DNA from 2 places in the Micromonospora sp. NPDC005252 genome. Region 2 is predicted to be linked to the other one. Evidence: riboswitches for the same ligand, from Rfam matches in the RefSeq annotation. Region 2 holds a riboswitch; the other holds the start of a gene.
What was found. Region 2 has a riboswitch for S-adenosylmethionine ahead of thrC (threonine synthase). Riboswitches for the same ligand answer to the same signal wherever they lie in the genome.
Positions count from the first base shown of each region.

Region 1: linked by a shared signal. The riboswitch ahead of ACFYPH_RS14055 (ABC transporter substrate-binding protein) and the one ahead of thrC (threonine synthase) in region 2 are both predicted to bind S-adenosylmethionine.

Region 1 is NZ_JBIAKN010000004.1:225,960-237,556, forward strand. Features, by position in the region: gene ACFYPH_RS14040 (hypothetical protein) at 1-644, shown strand, start outside; gene ACFYPH_RS14045 (amino acid ABC transporter ATP-binding protein) at 654-1,400, opposite strand; gene ACFYPH_RS14050 (amino acid ABC transporter permease) at 1,397-2,176, opposite strand; gene ACFYPH_RS14055 (ABC transporter substrate-binding protein) at 2,216-3,046, opposite strand; SAM riboswitch class IV at 3,395-3,506, opposite strand; gene ACFYPH_RS14060 (amino acid transporter) at 3,590-5,530, opposite strand; gene corA (magnesium/cobalt transporter CorA) at 5,760-6,884, shown strand; gene ACFYPH_RS14070 (hypothetical protein) at 6,901-7,086, opposite strand; gene ACFYPH_RS14075 (hypothetical protein) at 7,464-7,673, shown strand; gene ACFYPH_RS14080 (2'-5' RNA ligase family protein) at 7,670-8,185, opposite strand; gene ACFYPH_RS14085 (DinB family protein) at 8,265-8,774, shown strand; gene ACFYPH_RS14090 (SCP2 sterol-binding domain-containing protein) at 8,859-9,248, shown strand; gene ACFYPH_RS14095 (glycogen debranching N-terminal domain-containing protein) at 9,245-11,326, shown strand; gene ACFYPH_RS14100 (hypothetical protein) at 11,328-11,594, opposite strand.
Region 2 is NZ_JBIAKN010000001.1:260,046-271,642, forward strand. Features, by position in the region: gene ACFYPH_RS01225 (hypothetical protein) at 1-1,077, opposite strand, end outside; gene ACFYPH_RS01230 (alpha/beta fold hydrolase) at 1,453-4,317, shown strand; gene ACFYPH_RS01235 (ABC transporter permease subunit) at 4,317-5,213, shown strand; gene ACFYPH_RS01240 (DUF4232 domain-containing protein) at 5,203-5,814, opposite strand; gene ACFYPH_RS01245 (DoxX family protein) at 6,321-6,770, shown strand; gene ACFYPH_RS01250 (metalloregulator ArsR/SmtB family transcription factor) at 6,897-7,202, opposite strand; gene ACFYPH_RS01255 (DMT family transporter) at 7,294-8,262, shown strand; SAM riboswitch class I at 8,330-8,465, shown strand; gene thrC (threonine synthase) at 8,476-9,762, shown strand; gene ACFYPH_RS01265 (GNAT family N-acetyltransferase) at 10,020-11,039, shown strand; gene paaN (phenylacetic acid degradation protein PaaN) at 11,141-11,597, shown strand, end outside.

The sequences.
Region 1 (11,597 bases), on a different contig from region 2:
CCGGCGTCAACGGTCTCGTGCTCACCCTGCCACCGGGCCCGGCCCCGGACGACCGGCCCCTGTCCGAGCTGCACGCCGCGACGGTGCGCGCCGTGCCCACCGGTGGCCCGCTGCCCTACCAGGAGCGGGCCTGCCTGCTGCCGGAGCCGGCGTCGGGAACGCACCGCATGCCGACGTACGCCGGCGCAATGGACCTGACCGCCGCGGCGCCGGTGCGTACGCTGCGGCTGCCGTCGCCCCGCCGGCCGCTGAGCACCACCGGCCGGGGCGTGCTGCTGCTCTACGAGGCCCGGCACGCCATGGGCCGGCACGTCGCGAGCGCGCCGGTGCGCGACGCCGCGTACTGGGATTCCGAAGCGGCGTTGAACGTCTTCGAGTTCACTCTGCTGGAGCGGGTCGCCGGGCGGCACTACCAGGAGGCGGTGGCCGCCTACCTTCAGGCGCTGCGCCGGGAGGGCGACCTGCTCACCCGCCCGCACAAGGTGCTCGACCGGCGCCGGCGCAAGGCGCTCTCGCTGGTGTTCGGCGGGCTGGACGACGAGGAGCTGCACCTGTGGGCGTCGGTCGCGTACCGCAACGCCATCCTGGAGCTGCTCGGCGACCTGAAGGCGTTTGCGGTGCACCTGCGCCTCCAGGCCGGCTGAGCGGTCGTCTCAGAGCACCTGGGCGAGGAAGCGGCGGAGCCGGGGATGCTCGGCGCCCTCGAAGATCCTCTCCGGCGGGCCGGCCTCCAGCACCACACCCCGGTCCATGAAGGCGACGGTGTCGGCGACGTGCCGGGCGAAGCCCATCTCGTGGGTGACCACCACCATCGTCATTCCGGCGGCGGACAGGTCGGCCATCACCCCGAGCACCCCCTTGACCAGTTCCGGGTCGAGCGCCGAGGTGGCCTCGTCGAAGAGCATCACCTCGGGCCGCAGCGCCAGCGCCCGGGCGATCGCCACCCGCTGCTGCTGACCACCGGAGAGCTGCGCCGGCCGGGCATCGGCCTTGCCGGCGAGCCCCACCAGCTCCAACTGGGCGCGGGCGACGGCCACCGCCTCGTCCTCGCCGAGCTTGCGCAGCCGGCGCAGCGCCAGGGTGACGTTGCGCAGCACGCTCATGTGCGGGAAGAGGTTGAACTGCTGGAAGACCATGCCCACCCGCTGGCGCAGCGCGTCCGGATCGTCGCGCAGGACGCTGCGCCCGTCCAGCAGCACGTCGCCGCGGTCGGGCTCGATGAGCCGGTTGAGGGTACGCAGCAGAGTGGACTTGCCCGACCCGGACGGCCCGATCACGCAGGCGGTCCCACCGCGCTGCACGGTCAGGTCGACGCCGCGCAGCACGCGGTTCGGCCCGAAGGCCAGGTGGACGTCGCGCGCCTGGAGGCTGACCGAGGTGGTGGTCGCGGTGGTGGTCATCGCCGGTCTCCTTCCGGGGCCCCGGTCAGCGCCGGGTCGTCCTCGTCCTCGTCGTCGGCGGGTGCGGTGGCTGGCCGGCCGTGGCGCAACCGCCGGTCGATCGCGTTCACGACGTGCGTCAGCGGGACGGTCAACGCCAGGTAGAAGAGTCCGGCGAGCAGCAACGCGGACTCGTTGCCGGTGGTGGCCGCATAGTCCTGCCCGATGCGGAACAGCTCCCGCTGGCTGGCCACCAGGCCGAGGAAGTAGACCAGGCTGGAGTCCTTGATCAGCGCGATGAGCTGGTTGACCCAGGCGGGCAGCACCCGCCGGATGCCCTGCGGGATGATCACCAGCCGCATCGCGTCGGCCCAGGAGAAGCCGAGTGCTCGCGCGCCCTCCAACTGGGCCGCCTCCACCGACTGGATGCCGGAGCGGAAGATCTCCCCCATGTACGCCGCCGCGATCAGCGACAGCGCGAGGATGCCCAGCGGGTACGGGTCCGGTCCCCAGACCTGCATGCCGAGTGGTGCCAGCCCGACGCCGATCAGCAGGATCGTCGCCGCGGCCGGCAGCCCTCGGAAGACGTCGGTGTAGACGCGGGCCGGCCAGCGCAGCCACCGGCTGCGGGAGATGCCGGCCACGGCCAGCAGCAGGCCGAACACCGTGCCGAGCAGGGCGGCGGAGACCGCCAGGATCAGCGTGTTGGGCAGCCCGACGGTCAGCATCTCGGGCAACGCCTCGCGCATCGCGTCGGCGTCGAAGAAGGTCTCCCACAGGGTGCTCAACGGATCCATCGGTCGCCTCTCCTACCGCCCCGCTCGCTCGTCACCGGTTCAGGACGCGGCCGACGCCGACGCCGACGGCGCGGCGGACGCCGACGGCGCCGCCACGGTGCCGCTGCCCGGGGTGAAGTCCGCCGGGATCGGGCGGCCCGGGTAGTACTGGGCCTGCAACCGGCTCCAGGTGCCGTCGGCGATCACCTCGTCGAGGCCCTTGTTCAGCGCCTCGCGCAGCTTGTCGCTGCCCTTGGCCACGGCGTACGCGGTCGGCGCCGGGCTGAGCTGCTTGGCCGCCACGGTGATCTTGCCGTTGCTGTCGGCGGCCGACTTCTCGCCGATCTCCGCCGGGGCGATCCACGCGTCGGCGGTGCCCGCCTTGAGCTGGTTGAGCGCGCCGTTGTAGTCCGGCACCCGCACCGGGTCGAGCTGCTTGCCGGTGGCGTAGTCGTCCTGGACGGTGCCCTGCACCACCACGACCCGCTTGCCGGCGAGCTGGTCGAACCCGGTGATCGGCGAGCCGGCCGGCACGTCCAGCCCGAAGTAGCCGAAGTCGTAGCCGTTGCCGAAGTCGACTGTCTTCTTCCGCGCCTCGGTGATCGTGATCGAGGAGCTGCCGACGTCGAACTTGTGGTTGTTGACCTGGGAGAGCAGCGCGGAGAAGTCGGTGCCGACGAACTCGACCTTCAGGCCGAGCTTGCCGGCGACCGCGGTCAGCAGGTCGTTGTCGAAGCCGGTGAACTTACCGTCCTTGAGGTACACGTTCGGTGGGGCGTCGGTCAGCGTGCCGGCCCGCAGCACGCCGGCCTGCGCCAGGCCGTACGGGTTGCCGGCGGTGTCGTTCGAGGCGTCGTCGGTGCCGCAGGCGGTCAGCGCGCCGGCAACCACAAGGGCCGCCCCAACGGCAACGGCACGGCTCAAGCCAGAAGAAAATCGCACGGGTGTCTCCAAAAGGGTGTGTCGACCCGGTCGATCATGAAGTTGTTGCCCCGACACGCCGGTCGGGCGGGCAACAACATCATGATCGACGCGAGGGGTGGGGTGGGCGTGGTGCGCCCGGGGGAGGGAGGGGAGGGGAGGGGTTAGCGCGTGGGGCGGTGGTTACACGCCGCGCTGCACATTCGCATCAGGTCCACGTGGCGACGCCGGGTCAGGGGCGGCGTGAGCCGACCGGCCGGTGGCGTGGGGCTGAGGTTGCGCATACGGTCTCCCGGGTCTGTTGCTGACCTGGGTGCCAGGCCACGCTTGCGCCGGCGTCCTGCCGGTGCCTGGTCTTCACCCGGGGCACCCCACCGCGGAGGAGGGTTGCCGGCCAGCGAGCCGGGGCTTCGCGCTGGCACTCATGACCTGCGCCGAGGCTAGCAGCTCCCACCGGTGGATCGTCCAGCCGTTATGACCACGCTCACCGCCGGCGCCGGTTCGACCGGCAGGTCAACCGGCGTGCACGTGCGGCCGGCGGCGCGGGTCGGGCTCTTGGCGACGCAGGATCTCCCGGGTGACCGAGGCGATGGCGCCCTGCCCGAACGCCAGGTAGCGCAGGAGGTTGCGACCCGGGCCACCCTCGCTCCATTCGAAGTAGATGTGTGGGCGTCGCCTGCTCCGGTCGCGGATCTCCAACAGCAGGGCGGCGAGCGCGGTGGGCACCGAGGAGCCGGTCAGGCTGAGCACCGGGTAGCTGTCGTGCGCCACGCTGCCGCGCACCGGCAGCTCGGTCTCGAAGTCCGACGGGTCGGTGACGTGGACCTCGACGAAGATGACGTCGCTGTCGTCGGGGAAGTCGTTGTCCGCCATGGTCTGTGCCAGCTTGGCGCGGTATTCGGCCGGGTCGCGGCGGTCCGGCTCGTGCGCGATGAGGCGGATCCGACGGGTGGCACGCTCGTCGATCATCCGGGCGGCGACCGGATCCAGCTCGACGTGGTCGACTCGCACCTCGTAGGCCCGTACGAGCCGGGACAGCACCGACACCAGGATCATCCCGCCGATGAAACAGGCGGCGATCTTGACGCCGTCGGGGCGTTCCACGACGTTCGCCAGGGTGGTGTAGACGAAGATCAGCGCGATGGCCCCGAAGGCGTACATCCGCCCCCGCTGCCGCCGTCGTCGCGCCGCGAGGGTCACGGCCGTCGCCGCCGAGGTGATCAACACCAGGACCCCGGTGGCGTACGCGCCGCCCTGCGCGTCCACGCTGGCGGAGAAGATCACCGTGATCAGGAATGCCACCGAGGTGAAGACCAGCACCAGCGGCCGGACCGCCCGCGCCCAGGTAGGGGCCATGCCGTAGCGCGGCAGATACCGGGGTACGAGATTGAGCAGCCCGGCCATCGCCGACGCGCCCGCGAACCACAGGATCCCGATCGTGGACAGGTCGTAGACGGTGCCGAAAACGCCGCCGAGGTGCTGGTGCGCCAGGTAGGCCAGCGCCCGGCCGTTCGCCGGCCCGCCCGGTTTGAACGCCTCCGGCGGGATCAGCACGGTGGTGGTCACACTGCTGGTGATCAGGAAGACGCTCATCGTCGCGGCGGCGGTGGTGAGCAGCCGCCGCGCCCCCCGGATCCGGCCCAGCGGCCGGTCCTCCGAGTCCTCGCGATCCCCCCGGATGTGCGGCATCACGGCCACCCCGGTCTCGAAACCGGACAGGCCCAACGCCAGCTTCGGGAACACCAGCAGGGACAGCCCGACCACCAGCAGGGGATCGCCGTGTCCGGTGCTCAGCGCGGTGGTCCAGTCCCCGACCGCGCTCGGGTGGGTCACCACCCGCCACAGCGCGTCGGCGATCACCACCGCGTTCAGCGCCAGGTAGACCGCGACCAGGACGACGGCGATCCCGATGGCCTCGCCGAATCCCTTGAGGAACACCGCGCCCAGCAATGCCACCAGCAGCAGCGTGATGGCCACCTCGTGTCCCTTGAGCCCGCTCGGCCAGAACGGGTTCTCGTCGAGGTGGGCGGTCGCGTCCGCCGCCGAGAGGGTGATGGTGATGATGAAGTCGGTGGCCGCGAAACCGAGCAGCACCAGCACCAACAGCTTGCCCGGCCAGTAGCTCAGCAGGCGTACGAGCATCGCGATCGAGCCCTCACCGTGCGGGCTCTCCACCGCCACCCGCCGGTACACCGGCAGCGCGCCCAGCAGCGTCACCAGCACCAGCACCAGCGTCGCCACCGGCGACAGCGCCCCGGCCGCGAGCGCCGCGATGCCCGGCTGGTAGCCCAGCGTCGAGAAGTAGTCGACACCGGTCAGGCACATCACCTTCCACCACGGGTGGTGCCGATCCTCAGGCGGGCGGCCGCCCGGGCCGGAATGCCGCGCGGCCCGCTCCGTACCGCCGTCGAGCAGCCAACCGCGCAGCCGCCCGGCGCGCCTGTTGCCCTGCACCGGCGCTTCCCCCGTCCTCCGCCCATGGTCACCGCGAGTATCCGCCCGGCCACACGCGCCCGTCCCCAGGTACGCCGAACCCGCCCGTACCGGGTGGGGACGGCCGGCGAGTCGGAGGGTTTCGGGCCGGGGGCAGGGGGGATGCAGCGCCTCCGGCGCGCCTCGCACCGAATCGTCCGGTCGGGCCGGGAGGCCGCCGGATCGGATGCCACCGGGGAAGGAGCGGGTCATGGTCGGCGGCCGTCGCTTCCGCCCGGGTGGTGGCTTCGGCCGTCAGCTCGACGAGCACGAGACCCGCGTCGGCGTGCCGCCGCCGGAGCCGCCCCCGCCCGCCGGTGGCATGGTGGACAGTGCCGTCTACATCCGGGGACACCGGATCGCGTCGCCGGCCGGCCTCGCCGAGACGTACTCCTGCCTACAGGAGCAGGACGACGCGATGGCCTGGATCGGGTTGTACCGGCCCGACATCGACCAGATCTCCTCGCTGGCGCGCGAGTTCCGCCTGCACGACCTGGCGGTGGAGGACGCGATCAACGCCCACCAGCGACCCAAGCTGGAGCGGTACGGGCACACGCTGTTCGTGGTGTTGCGTGCCGCCCGCTACGACGACCTGCGGGAGGAGGTCGAGTTCTCCGAACTGCACCTGTTCATCGGGCCCGGTTTCGTGGTGACGGTCCGCCACGGGGAGGTCCCCGACCTGGCGGCGGTCCGGCGCCGGATGGAGGCCGACGCGCCGATGCTCGCCCAGGGGCCCGAGGCGGTCCTGTACGCGATCCTCGACCAGGTCGTCGACGGGTACGCGCCGGTGGTCGCCGGGTTGGAGAACGACATCGACGAGATCGAGACCCAGGTCTTCGGGGGTGACCCGAACGCCAGCCGGCGCATCTACGGGCTCAGCCGGGAGGTCATCGAGTTCCAGCGGGCCGCCCGGCCGCTGCTCACCATGCTCGACGCGTTGGCCACCGGCGCCGGCAGCTACGGCACGGACGAGGAGCTGCGCCGCTACCTGCGTGACGTGACCGACCACCTCACCCAGGTTGTCGAGCGGGTGGACGGGTTCCGGCACCTGCTGCAGAACATCCTCACCGTCAACGCCACACTCGTCTCGCAGCAGCAGAACGAGGAGATGCGCAGCCTGACCGCGGCCAGCTACGCGCAGAACGAGGAGTTGAAGAAGGTCTCCTCGTGGGCCGCGATCCTGTTCGCCCCCACGCTCATCGGCACCGTGTACGGCATGAACTTCGTCCACATGCCGGAGCTGAACTGGCGCTTCGGCTACCTGTTCGCGCTGCTGCTGATGCTGCTGGTCTGCGGAACCCTCTATCTGGTCTTCAAGCGCCGCGGCTGGCTCTAGCAGCGGGGCGCGAGGCTCACTCGATGCCGCGCAGGATGTGCCGCTCGTCCTCGCTGTCGTCGTCACCGGCGCCGATGCGACCGAGCAGCACGGCGGCGGCCCAGATGGTCAGGGGCGTGGCCGCCCCGGTCATCCCGCCACCGGTCCGGTCGTGGCTGGTCTGGCTCCGCTCCGTGCGCGGTGGCCTGCGCTGAGCCTGCATGGGCCCTGCCTCTCCTCGTCGAAGCCGCCGCGGGCGGCCCGCTCGCGCGGGTCACCACCGGTACGGCATCCACGTCGAACCATCCCACGCCCGGCCGCATCCGCACCCCCTGTTTTCGGTTTCCCGACTGTCGCCCGCCAAACCGGACATTTCGCCTCGATGGTGCACCCACCGGTCGAGTGGGTAGCGAGGTACAGGTGAGCGGATCTCTCGACACCGGGTCGCCACCGGACGTGGCGCCCTGCCTCGCTACCTCGTCGCGGCGACGCTCGCCTGCGGCGCGGACGCCGGCGCGACCGTGGGAGTGGTGTTGCTGGCCACCGTGTCGCAGGTCGGGGCGACCCGGCCGGCGCTGCTCGGCGTACGCGCCGGACGCCGTGCGGACGCAGGTGTTCGTGTCGACGGCGGCCCTGAAGGTGGCCGCCGGCTCGCTCGGGACCGGGCTGGCCGGTGCGCTCGCCCCGCTGGGTCCGCGTCTGCTGCTGGTGGCCGGGGCATCCATCGCGCTCGCCGCAGCGGTGGCGGCGAGCGTGTCCGCGCGGCGGCGCGTCGACCGCCAGGACGGCTGGGACGTTGACAAACCCTAGGCCAGCGGATGGGTGATGCCGCGGGCGTGGTCGGTGAGGGCCGCGCCGACCACTGTCGCCGCCAGCGGCAGCACCTCCAGGCAGCGGCGCACCGCGGCGGCCATCAGCGTGTTCGGCACCCGCATGGACAGCGTGCAGTGCGGCACCCAGCGCCCCGGCTGGTAGTGCTCGACCAGGGTGATGCCGGCGGCGGCGAGCCGGCCGTGCACCAAGCGGTGGTGCGCCAACAGTTCCGGGGTGGGCGCCGGGCCGAGCCAGAGCACCCGTCCGACGAACTGCCCCGCGTACTGGAAGTCCAGTCGTAGTGGGGCCGCCACGACCGTTCCGCGCAGCGCCTCGGCGACCTGTTCGGGGTCGAAGCGGGGCGCGACCGCGAGCGACACGTGCGGGCGGTGGCGCTGCTCCAGCAGCGAGCGCATGCTCTGCACGCCCTCGGCCTCCAACGCGTCCCACAGCACCCGGATCCGCCGGGTGGCATCCGGGTCCAGATACAGCTCCAGCGCCGCGACCACGTGATCACCGTAGCGGCCGAGATCTGGCTGTCGGTGTCGGGCGGTACGGTGATCGGAAACCGACCAGGAGGCGTGCCCCGTGGACGTGAGTGACCTGTTGACCGAGACGTACGACCGGCTGCCCGACCTCGTCCGCGCGGCGGTCGACGGCCTCACCCCGGAGCAGCTGCGTCGGGCGCCCGGCGAGGGCGCCAACCCGGTCGGGTGGCTGGTCTGGCACCTCACCCGTGTCCAGGACCACCACGTCGCCGACCTGCTCGACGCCGAGCAGATCTGGGTCAGCGGGGACTGGGCGGGGCGGTTCGGGCTCACCGCCGACCCGCACAACACCGGCTACGGCCACACGCCCGCGCAGGTGGCGGAGGTGCGCCCGGAGAGCGCGCAGGCGCTGATCGACTACTACGAGGCGGTTTCGGCGCGTACCGGATCGTTCCTGGCGGGGCTGCGCCCGGCGGACCTGGACCGCGTGGTGGACGAGTCGTGGGACCCGCCGGTCACTCTCGGCGTGCGGCTGGTCAGCATCGCCGACGACGACCTGCAACACGCCGGGCAGGCCGCCTACGTCCGCGGCCTCGTCGAGGCCGTCTGACCCGCGTCCCCCGGTTCACCCGGTTCGGGTGACTCCCGCTCACCCCGCGCCGGGTGATTCTGCGGGGATGCGGGAGGTGACCTGATGGGTACGACGGCGGCGCGGTTCCTGCAGGACCTGGACGCCGGCCGGCGCCCCGACCTGTCCGAGACCACCGCCGGGACGCTGCGGCTGGACATGCGCGGCGACGGCTGTACCGATCACTGGTACCTGACCGTCGCTGACCAGCACGTCCAGGTGACTCGGTCGGCCGACGACGCCGACCTGCTGGTCCGCGCCGATCGGGCGGTCTTCGACGAGTTGGCCAGCGGTCAGCTGCACCTCGCCGAGGCGTTGCTGCGCAACGAGCTGACCGTGCGGGGCGACATGGCACTGCTGTTGCTGCTGCGGCGGATCTTCCCCGGCCCGGCCGACGCCCGGCATCCCCGTGCGCTGGGCCGGGCGGCCCTCGCGAGACAGGAGGGGTCGCGATGAGGCAGGAGCAGGTGCACGTGATCGCCGGCAACGTGTTCGCGATCAGCGACGCCCAGGGCGACATGGAGGTCGACCCGCAGGCGCCGGTCGGGCTCTTCTCGTTCGACACCCGCTTCCTGTCCCGGTGGGTGCTCAGCGTCGACGGGGAACGCCTCAACGCGCTCTCCCGCGACGACATGACGTACTTCGAGACCCGGTTCGTCCTGGTGCCCGGTGCGGCGAGCCACTACGTGGACGCCGACGTGTCGATCATCCGGCACCGCTCGGTGCACGACTGCTTCCACGAGCAGATCACCGTGCTCAACCATTCGCCGAAGCCCGCCGACTTCACCGTGCGGATGGAGGTGGGCGCTGACTTCACCGACATCGCCGAGATCGCCGACGTCGCACGGCCCCGACCGCGGGCCGTCCACGTCGCGGTCGACGCCCACCGTGCGGCACTCGTGCTGCGCTACGAGCGGGAGCGGTTCGGCCGCGTCACCACGGTGCACAGCACCGCCCCCGCCGAGGTCGACGAGGAGGGGCTCACGTTCCGGATCAGCGTTCCGCCCGAGGGGAAGTGGGAGACCACCCTGCACGTCAGCATGACGATGCGGGGCGAGGGTGACCGGGACATCCGCGCCGATCTGGAGTCGCACCAGCAGATGATGCGGCGGGGAATGGGTGACGACCTGACCGCGTGGTTGGCCCGGGCCCCGCAGTTGGTGGCCGAACGGGCGGGCCTGGAGGAGACGTACCAGGGCGCTCTGGCCGCCCTGGCGGCGCTGCGGTACCAGCCGCTGGCGTACACCGACCGGGTGCCGGTCGGCGGCCTGCCGTGGGCGATGGGAATGTGCGGGCGGGACAGCATCATCACCTGCCTGCAGAGCCTGGCGTTCACCCCCGAACTGGCCCGCGCGACGCTGCGGATGCTGGCGCTGCTGCAGGGTGGCCAACTCGACGACGAGCACGACGAGGAGCCGGGCAAGATCCTGGTCCAGTTGCGCTACGGCGAGTTGGCCGCGTTCGGGGAGCGGCCCAACGCGCTGTACTACGGCGCGGCCGACACCACCCCGCTGTTCGTGGTCCTGCTCGACGAGTACGAGCGCTGGTCCGGCGACGCGGAGCTGGTCCGCGAGCTGCGCCACCCGGCCCGGCGGGCGCTGGACTGGATCGACGAGTACGGCGACATGACCGGCGACGGTTACGTGCGCTACCAGCGCCGCAACGAGCGGCACGGCGCGGTGAACCAGTCCTGGAAGGACTCCCGGGACGCGATCGTCGACGCGCACGGGCGGTTGCCCGCGTTTCCCCGCGCCACCTGCGAGTTGCAGGGCTACGCGTACGACGCGAAGCGGCGCGGCGCCCGGCTGGCCCGCGAGTTCTGGGGCGAGCCCGAGTACGCCGACCGGCTCGATCGGGAGGCGGCGGCGCTCAAGGAGCGGTTCAACCGGGACTTCTGGTTGCCGCACCGGGAGTACTACGCGTTGGCGCTGGACCCGTACGGCGAGCAGGTCGACGCCCTGACGTCCAACATCGGGCACCTGCTGTGGAGCGGGATCGTCGCGGACGATCGCGCCGAGGCGGTCGCCGAGCACCTGCTCGGGCCGCGGCTGTTCAGCGGCTGGGGGGTGCGGACGTTCGCCACCGGCCAGCGCCCGTACAACCCGGTGGGCTCGCACCTCGGGGCGGTGTGGCCGTCGGACAACGCCCTGATCGCCGCCGGTCTGCGGCACTACCGTTTCGACACGCACGCGGCCCGGATCGCGGCCGGCATCTTCGACATGGCGCAGACGCTCGGCGGAGCGGTGCCGGAGCTGATCGCCGGCTACGAGCGGAGCCTGACCAAGTATCCGGTCCAGTTGCCCTCGGCCGGTCGTCCCCAGTCGTGGTCCTCGGGCGCGCTGCTGATGTTGCTGGGCACCCTGTTGGGCCTGCGGCCCACCGGCGAGAACCTGCTGGTGAATCCCGCCCTGCCGAGCGGCTTCGGCGGTATCGAGCTGCTCGACATCCCCGGCCGTTGGGGGCACACCGACGCGTACGCCGGTGATCGCTCCACCCAGGCGGAGGCCCGCCCGCGGACCCGGCGGCGACCGTGACTCAGCGGCCGTCGCTCCGGGCTGTCGCACCGCCGGCGTCCTGATCGAGGGACGGGGACACGTGGGCCGGGGGAGGCCGCCGGCGGTGCGCCTGGGCGCGACGGAAATCCTGCACGGCGAGGCTCAGGCCGGCCAGCTCGTCGGGGCGCGGCGCGGCACGCACCGCCGTCAGGAGCAGCACGACCGGACGCGTGTCGGTCGACGGATCGACGGGGAAACCGCCGAGCAGCCGCTCGGCGGTTTCCTGGTTCATCCGGTCCGCGTTCATCTC
Region 2 (11,597 bases):
TTGCCAGGGGTCTCCGGGCGGCGGGGCGGCGGGGCTGGCGGCGTCCGACGTGGCGGCCCGCCGACGTGCGCGTCGACCGGCGGCGATCAGCATGCCGGCGAGCCAGGCCAGCAGCAGGAAGGCCAGCGCGCCCGCCCCGGCGGCCAGCCAGCGGTCCCGGGCCAGCCCGTCGATCCGCTCGGCGAGCAGGGCGTCCAGTTCGCCGAGGATGACCGGCTGGAGCTGCCGCGCGGCGTTGCGCGAGTTGAGTGCGGCAGCGGTCAGTTGGCCCTGGTCGATGGTGCCGGTGGCGCTCGGGGTCGAGTACAGGGCCAGCGCCTCCACCGACCGCTGATAGGCGTCCAGCGGGGTCAGCACGTTGGCGCCCAGGTCGGTGCTCTCCGAGCTGTCCACGGCGGAGCGCAGGTTGTCGACCACGTCCCCGGCCGGCGACAGGGCGGACACCCGCATACCGGTCAGCTCCATGAGGCTGCGGGCCCGTTCGGCGGCCGGTCGTCGGGTGGCGAGCGCGCCCAGGTCGGCGAGCCGGCCGGCGCCCACCACCGCCTCGGGCAGCTCCTCGCCGGCGCTGTCCTGCAGGAAGAACGAGTCGGCGCCCGGGTCACGGCCCAGTCCCGAGCTCTCCCGGATCTTGCGGTGCAGGGCGAGCAGCAGGTCGGTGACCTCGCCGTACGCGGTGTAGGCGGCCTCCGGGTCGGCGGGGCTGCGGTCGCGCAGCGCCTCCACCTTGGCCCGTAGCCCGGCCCACCGTTCCTGGCTGCGCAGTTGCCCGCCGATGCGGGCGTCCACCGTGGCGGCCTGCTCGACGGCGCGGCTCAGCGGCTCGCCCGGGACGGGGCGTCCGGCGACGGCCGCGGACTGGGCTTCCACCAGCGCCTCGGTGACCGGGGCCAGGGCGCGCAGGTACTGCACGCCGAGCCGTTCGCGGTCGGCCAGGCTCCGATCGTCGCCGGTCTGCCGCCAGGTGGATGCGAAGAGCAGCCCCACCGGCGCCAGCAGCGCGACGATGAGCAGCAGCGGCAACGACCGGCCCAGCATGGACGTCCGTCGACGGGCCCGCGGCGCGGGGACTGTCATGGTGTGTCTCCTCCGGCGTCGGGCGGGGGAACAGCGCGGCGTCGGGCTCGCCGACAAGTCCCGTCCACCGGACCGGAAAACTAACCGAACCCTGTGGGGGCCGACCGGTTGCCGGTGAGTCAGTTTTGCGTCAGTTCGAGCGATGTCACCGTTCGTCGGGGTTCCGAGCACGCTGTGTCCCGTCGATGCGTGTGACATGAAGGGATCGATGGGGATATCCGCGGAAGATCGGAATTCACGGGATCCGAACTCAACTCACCCGGCCGCGCCGGAGGATGCGCGGTCGCACCGGGATGGATCACCGATCGGAGCAACCGGACGGACGTACGGCGGATCTCAGCCAACGCTCAGCCTGCGGCCCGTACCGTGTGCCGCATGAGATCGCCGTCGCCGGCCGCGTGGTTCCGGCGTGCCCTGCCCACCCGCCGCCGCGCGATCGCCGCGGCGGCGGTCGTCGTGCTGCTGGCGGCCGCCGTCGGTTGGGCGGTGTGGCCGCGGAAATCGGGCGTACGCACCCAGAGCGCGATGCTCACCGTCCGCTCCGGACCGTCCGGAGACCAGCCCGTCGACCTGGACACGACCCTCTACCTCCCGACCGGGGCGTCGTCCGGTCGGAAGGTGCCGGCGGTGCTGCTGGCGCACGGGTTCGGCGGGACCAAGGAGTCGGTGCGCTCGGACGCCGAGGAGTTCGCCGGGCGCGGCTACGCGGTGCTCACCTGGACCGCGCGGGGCTTCGGCCGCAGCGGCGGCGAGATCCACCTGGACAACCCGGACTACGAGGTGCGCGACGCCGAGCGGCTGCTGGATTGGCTGGCCGCCCGGCCCGAGGTGCGCACCGACGCCCCCGGCGATCCGAAGGTCGGCGTGGTCGGCGGCTCGTACGGCGGCGGGTTGGCGCTGCTGCTGGCCGCCCAGGACCGTCGGGTGGACGCGATCGTCCCCATGATCACCTGGAATGACCTGTCCCGGGCGTTCCTGCCGGAGAGCACCGGTGCGGCACCGACCGAGGGCGTGTTCAAGAAGGGCTGGGCGGGTCTCTTCTTCGGTGGGGGCGGCAACGTGGGCAGTGGCCCGGCCGGGCTCTCCGGGGCGACCGCAGCCCAGCCCGAGGGGGCGCCGGCATCGGCCGGCCCGCCCAGCCCGGGGCCGGGCGAGGGCCCGGGCACGGCTCCCGGTGGAGCCCCGGCCGGCGCCGCCGACCCGTCCTGCGGGCGATTCGCCGCCGACGTGTGCGCCGCGTACCTGCGGATCGCCACCGCCGGCCGCGCCGACCAGGCCGCCGTGGACCTGCTGCGCCGCTCCAGCCCGGCGGGCGTGCTGGACCGGATCAAGGCCCCCACCCTGCTGGTGCAGGGTGAGGCGGACACCCTCTTTCCGCTCGGTGAGGCGGACGCGAACGCGAAGGGCATCGCCGCCGCCGGCACCCCGGTCCGGGTCGCCTGGTTCACCGGGGGGCACGACGGTGGCAGTGGACCCCGCTCGGACGAAGACCGGGTGAAGTTCCTGACCGTCCAGTGGCTCGACCACTACGTCAAGGGCGAGGGGGACGCGCCCGGCGACGACTTCACCTGGTCGCGGATCGCCGGCTTCGACGCGCTCGACCGGGGCCTGGTCGCCACCGGCTTCCGCCGCGCCGACTATCCGGGCCTCGCCGGCAACGCCCGCCGGGAGGTGACTGTCGCCGGTCCGGCGCAGCCGATCGCGAACCCGCCGAACGGCAACCCGGCCGCCATCTCCTCGATCCCCTTCGCCGGTGGCCTCACCTCGCTGCTGGACGGGGTGGCCGGCGACGTGCCCGGCCAGCACGCGCGCTTCGAGTCGGCGCCGCTGACCGAGGCGGTGGACGTGGCGGGCGCACCCACCGTCACCGTGCGGGCCGCCTCGCCGACCGGGGAGGCGGTGCTCTTCGTCAAGCTCTACGACGTCGACCCCGACGGCGCGGCCACCCTGCCGAACGGGCTGGTCGCCCCGGTCCGGCTCACCGGCCTGCCGCAGCGGGTGCAGGACGCCCGCCCGGTCACCGTGACGCTGCCCGGAATCGTTCGCCGCGTCGAGGCCGGGCACCGGCTGCGACTGGTGGTGGCCAGCTCCGACCAGGCGTACACCACGCCCGCCGAGCCGACCGTCTACACGGTGGCCGCGGACGGCGCGGTCAGCCTGCCCACGGTCAGCGGGGAGCCGATCCCCACCGCGGCGACGCTCTGGCGCTGGGTGCTCGCCGGCCTGCTCGCCGCCATCGTGATCGGGCTCGTCGTGGTCGTGGCCGTGGTCCGCCGCCGGCACCGCCGCCAGGACCGCTCGGTGCATCCGGAGTACGCGGACACCCCGCTGGCCGTGCGCGCGCTGCGCAAGGAGTACGCGGACGGCTTCGTCGCGGTGTCGAACGTGGACTTCGAGGTGCACCCCGGTCAGGTGGTGGGTCTGCTGGGGCCGAACGGCGCCGGCAAGACCACCACCCTGCGGGTGCTGATGGGGCTGACCCAGCCGACCGCTGGGGAGATCTACGTCTTCGGTCGTCGGCTGGTGCCCGGCTCGCCGGTGCTGTCCCGGATCGGCGCGCTGGTGGAGGGGCCCGGCTTCCTGCCGCACCTGTCCGGTCTCGACAACCTGAAGGCGTACTGGAAGGCCACCGGACGGCCGGCCGAGGACGCGCACTTCGACGCGGCCCTGGAGATCGCCGGGCTGGGCGACTCGGTGCACCGGAAGATCAAGAATTACAGCCACGGCATGCGCCAGCGGCTCGCCATCGCCCAAGCCATGCTCGGCCTCCCCGAGCTGCTGGTGCTGGACGAGCCGACCGACGGGCTCGACCCGCCGCAGATCGCCGAGATGCGCCGGGTCCTCCAGCGGTACGCCACCGACGGCCGCGCGGTGCTGGTCTCCAGCCACCTGCTGGCCGAGGTGGAGCAGACCTGCACGCACGCCGTGGTGGTGAACAAGGGCCGGATCGTGGCGTCCGGGCCGGTGCAGGAGATCGTCGGCGAGTCGCCGAGCGTGCTGTTCGACGTGACCGATCCGGTGGCGGCGCGGGCGGTGCTGGACCGGCTGCACGGCGTACGGGTGCTGCCGGAGAGCGACGGCCAACTGGTGGTCGACACCAACGGCACGGCCCGCAGCGAGGTGGTGGCGGAGCTGGTGCGCGCCGGCATCGGGGTGGACCGGGTGGTGCCCCGGCGACGCCTGGAGGACGCGTTCCTCGCCCTGGTGGGCGAGAACTCTCGGGGAAGCGGTGACCGGTGATGGCTGGATCTCCCGTCGAGGCGCCGGTGGGCGTCACCGACCCGGCCGGTGCGGCCCGGGGCTACCGACCCTCGGCCACCATGCCCTTCGTGGCGGAGTTCCGCCGGCAGGCGTCCCGGCGGCGGACCCAGCTGGCGCTCGGGTTCATGGTGCTGCTGCCGCTGATCATCCTGGTCGCCTTCCAGTTCAACTCGGGTGGCGACGACGACAACGGCAACAACGAGTTCGCCAGCCTGGTCGACCTGGCCACCTCCGGCGGGCTCAACTTCACCCTCTTCTCGATCTTCGTGTCGGCGTCGTTCCTGCTGGTCGTGGTCGTCGCGCTGTTCTGCGGCGACACGGTGGCCAGCGAGGCGAGCTGGGGCAGCCTGCGCTACCTGCTCGCGATCCCGGTGCCCCGGGCCCGGCTGCTCACGGTGAAGCTGGTGGTCGCGCTCGCGTACTCGGGGCTGGCCCTGCTGCTGCTGGCCGGCACCGCCCTGCTCGCCGGGACCCTGCGCTACGGCTGGTCGCCACTGCGCAGCACGGTCGCCGCCGAGCTGGAGCCGACCGAGGGGCTGCTCCGACTGCTGGCCGTGCTCGGCTATCTGGCGGTCGTACTCCTGGTGGTGGCCGGCCTGGCGTTCCTGCTGTCGGTGACGACGGACGCCGCGCTCGGCGCGGTCGGCGGAGCGGTCCTGCTCTGGATCCTGTCCAGCATCCTGGACCAGATCACCGCCCTGGGGGGCCTGCGCGACTTCCTGCCCACCCACTTCAGCACCGCCTGGCTGGGGCTGCTCTCCACGCCGGTGCAGACCGACGACGTGGTACGCGGCTGCATCTCCGCGATCAGCTACGCGACGCTGTTCTGGGGGTTGGCGTTCTGGCGGTTCACCCGCAAGGACATCACGTCGTAGCCTTCCGCCAGGCGCTGACGCCGATCCGGCCCGTGTTGCCCACGTCGATCGGGCCGTCCGGGTCGACCTCCTCGGCCGGCTGACCGGCGGCGGGCGCGACCGTCAGGTACGCCCCGGCGGTGGCCACCACGGTCGAATCGGTGACCAGGTTGCGCCAGAGGACTGTGGCGACGGCCCTCTCGCCCTTGCGCAGCGTGACCGGCTGCGGCGGCTGATCGAAGCCCGAGGTGATCTCCTTCGCCCCGTTCACCACCCGCAGGATGATCGGCTTGCGCTGCTCGTTCAGGACCCACACCGCCGGGTACCCGTTGAGCTGGTAGGTGCGGTCACCGCAGTTGACCAGTTCCAGGCCGAGCGCGCGCAGCCCCATCGCCGCGTCCCCACCGGTGGACCGGATCAGAACGCCGGAGGCCGGGCACTCGGCGACCGGCTCGGCGCTCGCCGACGGGGTCGTGCCGGGCGTGGTCGGTGGCCGGCCCGTGGGATCACCACCCTGGCCCCGATGGTCGCCGGGTGTGCAGGCGGCGAGCAGGAGAGCTACCGCGGCCACCGCGACCACCGCGCTGGCCCGTCGCCGTGCTGCCGTGCCGAGGGAGATCATCCGCCGATCCTCGCCCACGCGGGCGTCCCACCGCCGCCCGGCCCCGCAGCTCGCCCGGCGGGCTCTCGTGTCGACCTGCCGGCCTAGCGCTCCACGGCGGCCCGGTGATCCACCCCCACTCCGCCGACGTGGCGGTATCCAGCGACGTGGAAAGCCCCATGTCGGCGATACGGAGTGGATCATCGTTCGTGCGTCAGCCGACGGGGCACTTCGTCTGGGCGTGATGGCGTTGTTCGGCACGCCGGATGACCAGAGCGGCCCGCCGGCATCGCCGCGCTCAGGGCGCGGTGGGCTCTACGCCCCACACGTGGGGCAGCTCGACAGGCGCTGCGGGCAGCTCGACAGGCTGTACGGCCACCTCGGCTGGCGGTACGTTCTGGGCGGGAGCGCTCCCACACGGGCGATATGTTCCGAGCGGGGATCTTCCCACTAGCAAGGAATTTATTAACTTCAATACATTCATGTCCCACCATTGAAGAGATCTGTCCCCTTCGATGGAGGTCTCCATGAACGTCTCTCGGCTCGGCGGGCCGACCCTGTCCCTGTTCCGCATCGTGACCGGCCTGCTGTTCATGCTGCACGGCCTGTCCTCGATCTTCGGGTTGTTCGGCGGCAACCCGATGACCGGCTCGGCGATACCGTTCGGCTCCTGGCCGGGCTGGTGGGCCGCGCTGATCCAACTGATCTGCGGCGCGCTGGTGCTGGCCGGGCTCTTCACCCGGCCCGCCGCGCTTCTCGCCTCCGGCTCGATGGCGTACGCCTATTTCGTGGTCCATCAGCCCGAAGACCTGCTTCCGCTGCGCAACGGCGGTGAGCTGTCGGCGCTTTTCTGCTGGTCGTTCCTTCTGGTCGCGGCGCTCGGCTCGGGCCCCTGGGCGCTCGACGCGCTGTTCGCCCGGCGTCGCGCCGACGCTCCACCGGCCTCGGTGACCGACCCCGCCCCGGTTTCCGCCTGACCGCACCCGTACCGCGCGTCGCCGGAGCCTCGACGAGGCGGCTCCGGCGACGCGCGCCCGTTCGAGGTCGGTCGAGGTCGGTCGAGGGTCGTTCGAGGTCGGTCGGATCGGGCGAAGGCGGCGGCGTCAGGCCGGAGGGCGCGGGGTGAGGACCGCGTCCAGGAGGCCCGGGTACCGCTGGTCCAACTCGTCGCGGCGGAGCCGAACCAGGCGGCTCGTGCCGGCGGCACGGGTCCGGGTCAGGCCGGCCTCGCGCAGCACCTTGAGGTGGTGACTGCGGGTCGCCTTGGAGACGCCGAAGTCGAAGCTGCCGCAGGCGGCCTCGCCACCCTCGGCGAGCGCCCGCACGATCTGTAGCCGCACGTCGTCGGCGAGTGCGGCCAGCACGGCGGTGACCGGTACGGCGGTCAGGTCGGGTTCGTGCGGCTCCATGTGACCAGTGTAACCCTTGTTCGACAACTCTCGAACAACACCCTATGGTCGGTGTCGTTGGTTCGAAAATACTCGAACAAGGGAGCTGCCGATGCGATCCCGCGCCGCCGCCTATCCGCTGCTCGCCGTGCTCGCCTGGGGCGCGATGTTCCCGATCCTGGCCAGCGCGCTGAGCCGGGTCGATCCGCTCAACCTGACCACCGCCCGCTACCTGTTCGCCACAGTCATCCTGGTCGCCATCCTGCTGTTCCGCGAGGGCCCCGCAGCGCTGAGGCTCGGCGGTCGGGGAGTCGAGGTGGTGGTGCTCGGCGTCGTCGGCTTCGCCGGCTTCAACCTGCTCACCAACCTGGCGCTCGAACACGCCGCCCCGCAGCAGATCTCCCTCTTCGTGGCCACCACGCCGGTCATCACCCAGCTGGTCCGGTGGGCCCGGGACGGCGTACGACCGAAGCCGCTCCTGCTGGCACTCTCCCTGGTGGCGCTCCTCGGAGTCGGCCTGGTGATCACCCGCGGGAGCCTTGTCGGGTTCGGCCAGTTCGGTCTCGGCGGGCTCATGATGATCGGCGCGGTGCTCGGCTGGGGCATCTACACCCACGGCGCCAGCCGGTTCGGCGCCTGGTCGCCGCTGCGCTTCACCACGCTGACCGCGCTCGCCGGCACGGCCGCCATGCTGGCCGCGAGCATCGGCGCCGACGCCGTCGGGTGGCAGCACGCGCCGGCCGCCGCCGACCTCGTGGCGGTCACCCCACAGTTGGCGTACGCCGTGATCGTCGCCGCCGTCGTCGCGGTGCTGGCGTGGAACACCGGCGTGCAGCGGCTGGGCGCCGCCAACGCCGCCCTGTTCATGAACCTGGTCCCGGTGACCACCTTCGTCGTGCAGATCGTCCGCGGCTACCGGCCGGAGGCGATCGAGCTGGTCGGCGCCGCGATCACCATCGCCGCCCTGGTCGCCGCGAACCTCGCCACCAGGGCACGGACCCGGTCGTCGTCCCTGCCGCGACCCACCGCGGTCACCGACCCGGCCGCGGTGGTCGACCCGGTGGCGGTGGCCGCTCGCTGACCCACTCCCTGGGATACCCGGTGGAGGCGACAGGCAACGTTGCCTAGACTCGACGGCACAACTGCATACCTCATCCAGAGGGGCTGAGGGATACGGCCCGACGACGCCCCGGCAACCACCCCGCGCGCTCACCGCTGAGCGACCCGCGGGGCAGGTGCCAATTCCGTCCCCGCCGCACCGTGCGATGCGGGGAAAGATGAGAGGACTCTCGACATGACGTCGACGCTCGCCGCCTCCGGCATCGACACCTCCGCCAGCCCCGCCCGCGCCCTGGTCTGTCGCGCCTGTTCGGCCCGCTACCCGCTCGCCGCCCAGCACGCCTGCTACGAGTGTTTCGGCCCCCTGGAAGTGGACTACGACCTCGCGGCCCTGGCCACGGTCACCCGGGAGCAGATCGAGGCGGGCCCGAAGAACATCTGGCGGTACGCCGCGCTGCTGCCCGCCGGCCAGGACCCGGCCACCCGGGTCACCCTCGACCCGGGGCTGACCCCGCTGGTGGCGGCCCCGCACCTTGCCGCCGAGCTGGGCATCACCGCACCGCTGTGGGTCAAGGACGACAGCGCCAACCCGACCCACTCGTTCAAGGACCGGGTCGTCTCGGTGGCGCTGACCGCCGCGAAGGCACTCGGCTTCACCCGGTTCGCCTGCGCGTCGACCGGCAACCTGGCCAACTCGGTCGCCGCGCACGCCGCCCGCGCCGGTGTGCCCTCGGTGGTCTTCATCCCCAGCGACCTGGAGCAGGGCAAGGTCATCACCACCGCCGTGTACGGCGGCGAACTGGTCGCCATCGACGGCTCGTACGACGACGTCAACCGGCTCTGCGGTGAGCTTGTGGAGACCGACGAATTCGAGGACACGGCGTTCGTCAACGTGAACGTCCGGCCGTACTACGCGGAGGGCTCCAAGACCCTCGGCTACGAGGTGGCCGAGCAGCTCGGCTGGCGTATCCCGGCCCAGGTGGTCATCCCGATGGCCAGCGGTGAGCTGCTCACCAAGATTGACAAGGCGTTCTCCGAGCTGGTCGAGATCGGCCTGGTCGAGGCGCCGGCCGGCGGCTGGAAGGTCTTCGGGGCCCAGTCGGCCGGCTGCAACCCGATCGCCGCCGCGCTGCACGCCGACACGGACACGATCACCCCGGTCAAGCCCACCGGCATCGCCAAGTCGCTCAACATCGGCGACCCGGCCGCCGGCCTCTACGCCTTGGAGGCGGTCCGCCGCACCGGCGGTTGGATGGAGTACGCCGACGACGACGAGATCCGCGCCGGCATCCGCCAGCTCGCACGCACCACAGGCGTCTTCGCCGAGACGGCGGGCGGGGTGACCGCCGCGGTGCTGCGCAAGCTGGTCGAGTCCGGGCGGCTCGACCCGACGGCCGAGACGGTCGTGTTCAACACCGGCGAGGGCCTGAAGACCATCGACGCGGTGGCCAGTCAGGTCGGCCCGACCCACCACATCAAGCCCAGCCTTCGCGCCGCCCGCGACGCCGGCCTCCTCGGCTGACTCTGGGGCCGCGCCGGGCCCACCGGCCAGTAACTGGGTTTTAGCTGTGAGTATGGAAAACCCGCCGGTCTGGACTTGACGGCAGGAACCGGACGGCGCAAGATGCTCCGTGCGGGAGGGCATTTCGCCGGAGACTTTTGAAGTTCTTGCGACCCAACGCCGGAGGCGTTGTGCGAGTGTCCCTCCCGACCACGTCCGATGGGGCCAGCGAATAATTCGCTGGCCCCATCGCTTTTCCGCCTGTCAGGCTCCCCGGCATGAGCATCACCATCACGTCGTTCGACGGCGCCGACCGGGCCGCGGTCGACGAGGCGTACCGGGTCGGGATGGCGGCCAACGAGGTCGACCTTCCGGACTTCCCGCCCTTCTGCCGGCGTCGCTTCGACGCGCTGTTCCACACGCCGGCACCCGGCACCCGATCGCTCTGGGCACTGGCCCGGCTGGACGGTGTGCCGGCCGGGTACCTCCAGCTCGACCTGCCGCAGCTCGACAACACCGACAACGCCACCGCCGAGCTGACGGTGCATCCCGAGCTGCGGCGGCGCGGCGTCGGCCGGGCACTGCACGAGTACGGGGTGCGTCTGCTGCGCCAGCACGGCCGCAAGCGGGTGGTCGCGATGACCGTCCGCGCGCTGCCCGGCGGTGCGGCCCGTTCCGGGGCGGGCGACGCGTTCGCCGCCTCGACCGGCGCGCAGTCCGCCCTGGCCGAGGTGCGACGCCGGCTGGAGATCGCCGACATCGACCGGGTCGCCCTGCGGGCGGCGCTCGCCGAGGCCAAGCCGCGGGCGGAGGGCTACCGGTCGGTCTGCTGGCAGGGCACCACGCCGCAGGAGTACGTGGCGGACATCGCCTACCTGGACAGCCGGCTGTTGATGGACGCGCCGATGGGTGACGTGCAGTGGGAACCGGAGCAGGTGGACGCCGAGCGCATCCGGGGCAACGAGCGCGCGTTGGACGCCCGGGGCCGGCGGCGCTACCACCTCGGGATGCGGCACGAAGCGTCCGGTCGGTTGGTCGCCTGGACCCTGCTCGACGTGGGCGCCTCCGCCGACTGGCACGCCTTCCAGCAGATCACCATCGTCGACCCGGCCCACCGTGGGCACCGCCTGGGCCTGATCGCCAAGGCGGAGAACCTGCACCACCTGCTCACCCACGAGCCGGCGGTACGCGTCATCGACACCTGGAACGCGGCCAGCAACAGCTACATGGTGGCCATCAACGAGCAGCTCGGCTTCCGCCCGGTGGACGCCTGGAACAACTGGCAGCTCACCCTCTGACGGGTATCGGCGCTACTGCTCGCGGACCTGGCTCAGGCATGAACCTCTGTCTGGCATCCGCCCCTACTGCTCGCGGACCTGGCTGTTGCATGATGGCTGGCATGACGGAGACCCCGCATCCCCTGTACGACAGGCACGCCGACACCCTCAACCGAGCGCTGACCGCGATCACGGAGCGGGGCTACTGGTCCGCCTATCCCGAGTCCCCCAGCCCCCGCGTGTACGGCGAAACCGCCGCCGCCGACGGCAAGGCCGCCTTCGAGGCGTACCTCGGCGGCGATTTTCCGCTCGACCAGCCGGGCGCCGGCGAGCGGATCGCCACCGAGACGAGCCCGTTCGGGGTCGAGCTGGCGGTGCGTTACCCGCACGCCGGCACCGACGAGCTGATCGCCGCCGCCTCCGCTGCGCTCCCGGCCTGGCGCGACGCCGGCCCGCAGGCCCGCGTGGGCGTCTGCCTGGAGATCCTGGACCGGCTGCACAAGCACATCTTCGAGCTGGCCAACGCGGTGCAGTTCACCAGCGGGCAGGCGTTCGTGATGGCCTTCCAGGCCGGCGGCG